DNA from 2 places in the Pseudomonas sp. RSB 5.4 genome. Region 1 is predicted to be linked to the other one. Evidence: predicted binding sites of a transcription regulator. Region 1 holds the regulator's gene; the other holds the start of a gene.
The links. Region 1 encodes sigma-54, which starts transcription at its own class of promoters, with help from an activator protein. Its sites were predicted from a motif close to ANTGGCATNNANNTTGCTNT; they were not measured.
Positions count from the first base shown of each region.

Region 1 (4,776 bases):
TCGATGCAGTAGTAGCCGTTGTCCTCAAGGACATCCAGGGCAGTGCTTTTACCCGAGCCGGAGCGGCCGCTGACGATGATCAAGCGCATGATTAATGCCCGTTTTGCTCGCTCAGGACGACCTGATACAAGGCTTCGTTGCTCGGTGCGCTGCGCAGTTTTTCGCGCACTTCCTTGCGATCGAGCATGCTGGCGATCTGGCGCAGTAATTCCAGGTGGGCATCGGTGGCAGCTTCCGGGACCAGCAGGACAAACAGCAGGTCAACCGGCGCACCGTCGATGGCATCGAAATCGATAGGCGCATCAAGGTGCATCAAAGCGCTGACAGGCGCTTCACAGCCTTTGAGGCGACAGTGGGGAATGGCGATGCCGTTGCCGAAACCGGTGGAGCCAAGTTTCTCACGGGCGATCAGCGCCTCGAAGACATCTTGCATCTCCAGACCCGGCACTTCGCGGGCGATCAGGTTGGCAATCTGTTCGAGGGCTTTCTTTTTACTGCCGCCCGGCACGTTCACCAGGGAACGGCCGGGGGTCAGGATACTTTCAAGTCGGATCATGGGTTGGGGGTGTTAACGACCTGTCGCGCCCTGGAGGAGGCTCTGGGTCTTTTCCTTATGCTTTTTGAGTTGGCGATCCAGCTTGTCGGTCAGTGCGTCGATCGCAGCGTACATGTCGGTATCTTCTGCGTTGGCGACCACTTCGCTGCCGGGAATATGCAAGGTGGCTTCGATTTTCTGCTTCAGCTTTTCGACGCACATCGTGACCTGCACGTTGGTGATCTTGTCGAAATGGCGCTCCAGTCGTTGGAGTTTTTCCTCGATATAGGAACGCAGAGGTTGGGTCACTTCCAGTTGGTGTCCACTGATGTTGACTTGCATACAGCTTCTCCTTCGTTGCCAGTGCATAAAGCGGCAGGCCGAAGAGCCTGCCACTGGAACGCTGTAACGTGGCTTACATCAACCGCTTGCGTTCGCTCGAAGGCGCGATCCCGAGGGATTCGCGGTACTTGGCGACGGTGCGGCGAGCCACCTGAATGCCTTGTGCCTCCAGTAAACCAGCGATCTTGCTGTCACTCAACGGCTTTTTCTGATTTTCCGCCGCAACCAGTTTCTTGATGATCGCGCGAATCGCCGTGGACGAGCATTCGCCGCCTTCGGAGGTGCTGACGTGGCTGGAGAAAAAGTATTTCAGTTCATAAATGCCCCGTGGGGTATGCATGAATTTCTGGGTAGTGACGCGGGAAATCGTCGATTCGTGCATACCAACCGCCTCGGCGATGTCGTGCAGGACCAACGGCTTCATGGCTTCGTCGCCGTACTCCAGGAAACCGCGCTGATGCTCGACGATCTGGGTCGCCACTTTCATCAGGGTTTCGTTGCGGCTTTGCAGGCTCTTGATGAACCAGCGCGCTTCCTGCAACTGATTGCGCATGAAGGTGTTATCGGCGCTGGTATCGGCGCGACGGACAAAACCGGCGTACTGTGCGTTGACCCGCAGACGGGGCACCGACTCCTGATTCAGCTCGACCAGCCAGCGTTCGTTGTCCTTGCGCACAATGACGTCCGGCACCACGTACTCGGCTTCAGTCGATTCGATCTGCGAGCCCGGGCGCGGATTCAGGCTCTGCACCAGTTCGATGACCTGACGCAGCTCATCTTCCTTGAGCTTCATACGCCGCATCAGCTGGCTGTAGTCGCGGCTGCCGAGCAGATCGATGTAATCGCTGACCAGACGCTTGGCTTCGTTCAGCCACGGAGTCTTGGCCGGGAGCTGGCGCAGTTGCAGCAACAGGCATTCGCCGAGGTTGCGGGCGCCGATGCCGGCGGGTTCGAACTGCTGGATGCGGTGCAGGACGGCTTCGATCTCGTCCAGCTCGATGTCGAGTTCCGGATCAAAGGCGTCGAGAATTTCTTCGAGGGTTTCGTCGAGGTAGCCCTGATTGTTGATGCAATCGATCAGGGTCACGGCGATCAGGCGGTCGGTGTCGGACATCGGCGCCAGGTTCAATTGCCAGAGCAAATGGCTCTGCAGGCTTTCCCCGGCAGAGGTGCGGGTGGTGAAGTCCCACTCGTCGTCATCGCCGCTGGGCAGGCTGCTGGCGCTGGTCTGGTAGACATCTTCCCAGGCAGTGTCGACCGGCAGCTCGTTGGGAATGCGCTCGTTCCATTCACCTTCCTCCAGGTTGTCCACCGTCGGGGCGGTTTCCTGGTATGACGGTTCCTGAATGTCGGTGTTGGGCTTTTGTTCGGCGTTGTCGGCCAAAGGATCGGAGTTGTCGAAGTCGTCGCCTTCTTCCTGGCGTTCGAGCATCGGATTGGATTCCAGGGCCTCCTGGATTTCCTGTTGCAGGTCCAGGGTCGACAATTGGAGCAGGCGGATGGCCTGTTGCAGCTGCGGTGTCATCGTCAGCTGCTGGCCCATTCTCAAGACTAGCGATGGTTTCATGGCAGGGGCTTAACACCTTATTCGCCGGCGCGCATGCGCCATCCACTACAGGGCGCCGAAGCGCCAAACTTAAGCAAATTATATGCCTGAAACTGTCGTGTTTGCCTAGAGCGCTGTAACAATAAAAGCGTATAAAAGCCTGCTTCATCGATACAGCACCCGGAGGCTGGTCAAGTGCCTTGGTGCTTACAGGCGGAACTCGTGGCCCAGATACACTTCCTTCACCAGATCGTTGGCAAGGATGGTCGCAGCATCGCCTTCGGCGATCAGTTGACCGTCGTTGACGATGTAGGCGGTTTCGCAGATATCCAGGGTCTCACGCACGTTGTGGTCGGTGATCAGAACACCGATGCCCTTGGCCTTGAGGTGGTGGATGATCTGCTTGATGTCGCCGACCGAGATCGGGTCAACACCGGCGAACGGTTCGTCGAGCAGGATGAATTTCGGTGCGGTCGCCAGTGCGCGGGCGATTTCCACCCGGCGGCGTTCACCACCGGACAGGCTCATGCCGAGGTTGTCGCGGATGTGGCTGATGTGGAATTCCTGCAGCAGGCTTTCCAGTTCCTTGCGACGACCGGCCTTGTCGAGTTCCGCGCGGGTTTCGAGGATGGCCATGATGTTATCGGCCACCGACAGTTTGCGGAAGATCGACGCTTCTTGCGGCAGATAGCCGATACCGGCCTTGGCGCGGCCGTGCATCGGCTGATGGCTGACGTCCAGATCATCGATCAACACGCGGCCCTGATCGGCCTGCACCAGGCCGACGATCATATAGAAGCAGGTCGTCTTGCCGGCGCCGTTCGGGCCGAGCAGGCCAACGATCTGGCCACTGTCGATCGACAGGCTGACGTCGCGCACAACCTGGCGGCTTTTATAGGCCTTGGCCAGGTGTTGAGCTTTCAGAGTTGCCATTACTGGGCCTTTTTCTCGTCGTTTTTCGGCTTCGGCTGGATCACCATGTCGATGCGCGGACGCGCCTCGGTGACCTTACTGCCGGTAGCGCGGCCGGCGCTGGCCAGTTTTTTCACCGTGTCATAGACGATTTTTTCGCCCTGAGTGGTGTTGTTGTCCTTGTCGACAACCTTGGCCTTGTCGATCAGCACGACGCGATTCTGCTGCGCGTGATACTGGATGGTCACGCCCCAGCCCTGCACAGGTTTTTTGTCGCCGGCAGTCTGCAGCTGTTCGAAGTAGGCGAGGTTGCCGACTGAGGTCACCACGTCGATATCACCGGTCGGGGTGCGAGTCAGGGTCACGGTATTACCGGTCACCTTCATCGAGCCCTGGGTAATGATCACGTCACCTTTATAGGTGGCAACGCCATTCTTGTCGTCCATCTGGGCATCGTCGGCCTGAATGCGAATGGGCTGCTCTTGATCGTTCGGCAGAGCCCAGGCGCTCACGCTTCCCAGTGCTGCGCCCAGACTGAGCAAAATAGGGAGGGTTTTAACGAGCCTCATACTGTCCTCTTACGTTAGATAGCAGGTGTATCCTGCTTTCCTTCAAATACGCCTTCATTCCCACGCCAGTCGATACACCCCCAGCGCCGTCGATTCTAACGGGTTGCGCGGTCTGCGCATATTGCTGCTGCGGGAACACTGTCATGCGTGTGCTGGTGATCAAGGTGTCGCGGTTCTTTTCGTCAGTACGCTTGACGCGTACGGAATCGATCAGTTCGACCTCGGTGCCGCCTGAATTCACTTCACCGCGCTCGCTGGTCACGTGCCACGGAAACTCGGTGCCGCGGAACATGTTCAGGTCGGGTTTGGTGACAAGCGTCACATCCGTCGCTTTCAGATGCTCGGCCTTGTCCGACGTCATCTCGTATTGCAGCTTGCCGTCCGGGAGGTACTGAAAGGTGTGGGTATTGGTGGCGTACCAGTCGATGGCAGTGTCTTCGGCCTTGGCTGCAGGCTTGTCGAGAAAGCGTTCCGGACTGATATTCCAGTAGCCGACCGCTGCAAACATGGCAGCGATACAGCCGAACAGCAGGAAGTTGCGAAATTTTTTGCTAAACATGATTTGGCTCACAGGTACGCGGCGTTGGCCGCATCGAGGCGGCCCTGGGCGCGCAGGATCAATTCGCAGAATTCGCGGGCGGCACCTTCGCCACCACGGGCCCGAGTGACGCCATGGGCGTGTTCGCGCACGAAATCGGCAGCATTGGCGACGGCCATGCCCAGACCTACGCGGCGGATCACCGGCAGGTCAGGCAAGTCGTCACCGAGGTAGGCGACCTGTTCATAGCTTAGGCCCAGTTGCTGCAGAAGACCGTCCAGAACCACCAATTTGTCTTCGCGGCCCTGAAACAGATGCGGGATGCCGAGGTTCT
Region 1 is NZ_CP146986.1:5,610,704-5,615,479, forward strand. It holds gene rapZ (RNase adapter RapZ) at 1-89, opposite strand, end outside; gene ptsN (PTS IIA-like nitrogen regulatory protein PtsN) at 92-556, opposite strand; gene raiA (ribosome-associated translation inhibitor RaiA) at 569-877, opposite strand; gene V9L13_RS25185 (RNA polymerase factor sigma-54) at 951-2,444, opposite strand; gene lptB (LPS export ABC transporter ATP-binding protein) at 2,631-3,356, opposite strand; gene lptA (lipopolysaccharide transport periplasmic protein LptA) at 3,356-3,904, opposite strand; gene lptC (LPS export ABC transporter periplasmic protein LptC) at 3,891-4,463, opposite strand; gene V9L13_RS25205 (HAD family hydrolase) at 4,472-4,776, opposite strand, start outside.

Region 2 (4,776 bases), 650 kb from region 1:
TCGCTGGGCAGGCCGGTCAGTTCCAGCACCTCATAAGCACTGCGCGCCGCTGGGCGCGTGTCCGTGCTGGCGGGCGCCAGGGGGCTCGGTGCCTGCGGTTCGACGCTGTTGAGTGGTGGCAGCGCTACCGGCAGCGCCTTTACACCGTCCGGCGCATGATCGCTGTAGACCGTGTTGCCATTGGCATCGGTGTACTTGTAGATCTGCGCGGCGGCGGGCAGGGCGATCAGTAGCAGGAGGTAGAGAAAGGTGCGACCCATGAAATCGACCGGCAATGAAAACGATGGGGTGGAGCATAGGCCAGGTGTGGCGGTTGGCCCAACCCTGGACATATCCGCAAATCATTCAGACGCTGCAATGCCCCCGTGGGAGCGGGCTTGCTCGCGAATGCGGTCGGTCATTGAAGATGATGGTGGCTGACACGACGCCTTCGCGAGCAAGCCCGCTCCCACAGGGTCGTGCGGGCGCCAACGAAATCCGCGCAATAAAAAAGGCCTCCCGAAGGAGGCCTCTTTTTGTCACGCCGCGTAGCACGGCGCTACCGGATCAGCAGCTGTAGTACAGCTCATATTCCAGTGGGTGTACGAAGGTGCGGACCTTGATTTCTTCTTCGGATTTCAGCGCGATGTAAGCGTCGATGAAGTCGTCGGAGAACACGCCGCCCTTGGTCAGGAACGCACGGCCCTTGTCCAGCTCTTCCAGGGCTTCTTTCAGGCTGCCGCAAACTTGTGGGATCTCTTTCGCCTCTTCAGGCGGCAGGTCGTACAGGTTTTTGTCAGCGGCGTCGCCTGGGTGGATCTTGTTCTGGATGCCGTCCAGGCCGGCCATCAGCAGTGCTGCGAAAGCCAGGTACGGGTTGGCAGCCGGATCCGGGAAACGGGCTTCGATACGACGGCCGCGTGGGCTGTTGACGTAAGGAATACGGATCGAGGCGGAACGGTTGCGAGCCGAGTAGGCCAGCATCACCGGCGCTTCGAAACCTGGCACCAGACGCTTGTAGGAGTTGGTGGCCGGGTTGGTGAAGCCGTTCAGGGCCTTACCGTGTTTGATGATACCGCCGATGAAGTACAGGGCGGTTTCGGACAGGCCGGCATAGCCTTCACCTGCGAAGGTGTTCTTGCCGTCTTTGGCGATGGACATGTGCACGTGCATGCCCGAGCCGTTGTCGCCGTACAGTGGCTTCGGCATGAAGGTCGCGGTGCGGCCGTAGGCGTCGGCAACGTTGTGCACAACGTATTTCAGCGTCTGAACTTCGTCAGCTTTCTTCACCAGGGTGTTGAACTTGACACCGATTTCGTTCTGACCGGCAGTCGCCACTTCGTGGTGGTGAACTTCAACGGTCTGGCCCATCTCTTCCAGTGCGTTGCACATGGCAGTACGGATTTCGTGGTCGTGGTCGAACGGCGGAACCGGGAAGTAGCCGCCTTTGATACCAGGACGGTGGCCTTTGTTGCCGCCTTCGATGTCCTGGTCGGACATCCACGAGCCTTGTTCGGAGTAGATCTTGAACATCGAACCGGAGATGTCCGACTTGAACTTCACTTCGTCGAAGATGAAGAATTCTGGCTCTGGACCGGCGAAGACGGTGTCACCGATACCGGTGGTCTTCAGGTATTCCTCGGCGCGGTGAGCGATGGCGCGCGGGTCGCGATCGTAACCTTGCATGGTCGAAGGTTCGATGATGTCGCAAACCAGGATAAGGGTTGCGTCTTCGGTGAACGGGTCCAGAACGGCAGTGTCGTCGTCCGGCAGCAGGATCATGTCGGAGGCTTCGATGCCTTTCCAGCCAGCGATGGAGGAACCGTCGAACATCTTGCCGACTTCGAAGAAGTCGTCTTCCAGCGCATCGCGAGCCGGCATGGTCACGTGGTGCTGAGTGCCTTTGGTGTCCGTGAAGCGCAGATCAATCCACTTGACGTCATGATCTTTGATGAGTTGAACCGACTTCGACATAGTGTCCTCCGGGGTGGCTTAGGGCTTGGTAGTGGATGCCCTTAATATGGGTGATGCCGGCGCAGATACTCTGCCAAGGCAACCTGCCTCACAAGGGAGCAAATTGCATGCCAGTGCCCCAGCATGGGTTTTTTGCCCCAAATTCACGCTTTCACAGGACGAAAGCGCCATAAAGGCGAAAATCTCGCCCTTTAATGTAGCGTCCTAAATCAAAAATGACCCGTTTTGGTGCAAGTGAAACCTTCTGCATATTAACTGGTTAAACCTTGAGCAATTTCCGCTATAATCCGCGCCCCCCTTTTTCGGCTGGCCCTGCGCGCGCTGTTTTCATGAAACTAATCGTAAAAGTCTTCCCCGAGATCACCATCAAAAGCCGCCCTGTCCGGATGCGTTTCATCCGCCAGCTGGCCAAGAACATCCGCGCCGTGCTCCGCGATCTGGACCCGGCCGTGGTGGTGAACGGTGTGTGGGACAATCTCGAGCTGGAAACCCGCGTTACCGACCCCAAAGCCTTGAAAGAGATGGGCGAGCGCCTGACTTGCACTCCGGGTGTCGCGCACTTTCTGCAGATCGACGAGTACCCGCTGGGCGACTTCGACGACATCACCGAGAAGTGCAAACAGCACTACGGCGATGTGCTGGCCGGGAAGATTTTCTCGGTGCGCTGCAAGCGTGCAGGCAAGCATCCGTTCAGCTCGATGGACGTTGAAAAATACGTCGGCAGCAAGCTGCGTCGTGAGTGCGGTGCGGCCGGAATCGACCTCAAAGACCCGCAAATCGAAGTTCGCATCGAAGTTCGCGACCAACGGTTGTTTGTCATTCACAGCCAGCACAACGGCATCGGCGGATATCCGCTCGGCGCCCTGGAGCAGACGCTGGTATTGATGTCCGGCGGCTTTGACTCGACGGTTGCCGCGTACCAGATCATGCGCCGCGGCCTGATGGCGCATTTCTGCTTCTTCAATCTGGGCGGGCGTGCCCACGAATTGGGCGTGATGGAAGTCGCGCATTTCATCTGGAAGAAGTACGGCAGCTCGCAACGCGTGCTATTTGTCAGTGTTCCGTTCGAAGAAGTGTTGGGCGAAATTCTCGGCAAAGTCGATAACAGTCATATGGGCGTCGTATTGAAGCGTATGATGTTGCGCGCATCGTCGGCCATCGCCGATCGGCTGCACATCGATGCGCTGGTCACCGGCGAAGCGATTTCCCAGGTATCGAGCCAGACGCTGCCGAACCTGTCGGTGATCGACTGTGTGACCGACAAGCTGGTCCTGCGCCCACTGATCGTCGCGCACAAGCAGGACATCATCGACACGGCCAACGAGATCGGCACCGCCGATTTCGCCCGGCACATGCCGGAGTACTGCGGGGTCATCTCGGTCAATCCGAAGACCGCCGCCAAGCGCCACCGTGTTGAGCACGAAGAGAAAGAATTCGACATGGCGGTTCTCGAGCGTGCGCTCGAAAACGCCAAACTGGTGTCGATCGATCGGGTGATCGACGAATTGGGCCAGGATTTGCAAATCGAAGAAGTCGGCGAGGCGCTGGCCGGTCAGATCGTCATCGACATCCGTCACCCGGATGCGGCCGAGGATGACCCGCTGGAACTTGCCGGCATAGAAGTACAGACGATGCCGTTCTACGCAGTGAACGCTCGTTTCAAGGAGCTGGATCCGACTCGCCAGTACCTGCTGTATTGCGACAAAGGCGTGATGAGTCGCCTGCATGCTCACCATTTGCTCAGTGAGGGGCATGCCAATGTGCGCGTTTATCGACCGAGCTAAGTGCCCGGGGCTGTTTGCCTGTGGCCTGCGTCACCGGCCCCCCGACACCGCCGTCAAGCTGTAACGGCCATGCCGGACACTACTGTTAATCGCTGCCAAGACTTGTCAGCAAACCGAATCCTCTGATCGAGATACACAAGTGATCGAAAATCTACGTAACATCGCCATCATTGCCCACGTTGACCATGGTAAGACCACCCTGGTAGACAAACTCCTGCGTCAATCCGGCACCCTGGAGCGCAACGAGCTCAACGACGAGCGCGTGATGGACTCCAACGACCAGGAAAAAGAGCGCGGTATTACCATTCTGGCGAAAAACACCGCCATCAACTGGAACGGCTACCACATCAACATCGTGGACACCCCGGGCCACGCCGACTTCGGCGGCGAAGTAGAACGCGTAATGTCGATGGTCGACTCCGTTCTGCTGCTGGTTGACGCTCAAGACGGCCCTATGCCGCAAACCCGTTTCGTGACCAAGAAGGCCTTCGAAGCCGGCCTGCGTCCAATCGTGGTCATCAACAAGGTTGACCGTCCAGGCGCGCGTCCGGACTGGGTTCTGGACCAGATCTTCGACCTGTTCGACAACCTCGGTGCTACCGAAGAACAACTGGACTTCCAGGTTGTTTACGCTTCGGCCCTGAACGGCATCGCCGGTCTGGATCACACCGCCATGGCGGAAGACATGACCCCGCTGTACCAAGCGGTAGTCGATCACGTTCCGCCTCCGGCCGTTGACCGTGACGGTCCGTTCCAGATGCAGATCTCCGCTCTGGACTACAACAGCTTCCTGGGTGTTATCGGTGTTGGCCGTATCGCTCGTGGTCGCGTCAAGCCGAACACCCCGGTTGTCGCTATCAGCGCCGACGGCAAGCGCCGCAACGGTCGTATCCTGAAGCTGATGGGTCACCACGGTCTGCACCGCATTGACGTTGAAGAAGCGGCGGCCGGCGACATCGTCTGCATCAGCGGCTTCGACGAGCTGTTCATCTCCGACACCCTGTGCGATATCAACACCGTCGAGGCGATGAAGCCGCTG
Region 2 is NZ_CP146986.1:4,964,476-4,969,251, forward strand. It holds gene V9L13_RS22500 (DUF4124 domain-containing protein) at 1-260, opposite strand, end outside; gene glnA (glutamate--ammonia ligase) at 547-1,953, opposite strand; gene thiI (tRNA uracil 4-sulfurtransferase ThiI) at 2,283-3,737, shown strand; gene typA (translational GTPase TypA) at 3,877-4,776, shown strand, end outside.
Region 2: a site for sigma-54 is predicted at 2,049-2,068, ahead of glnA (glutamate--ammonia ligase). Genes of this name have one in related genera too.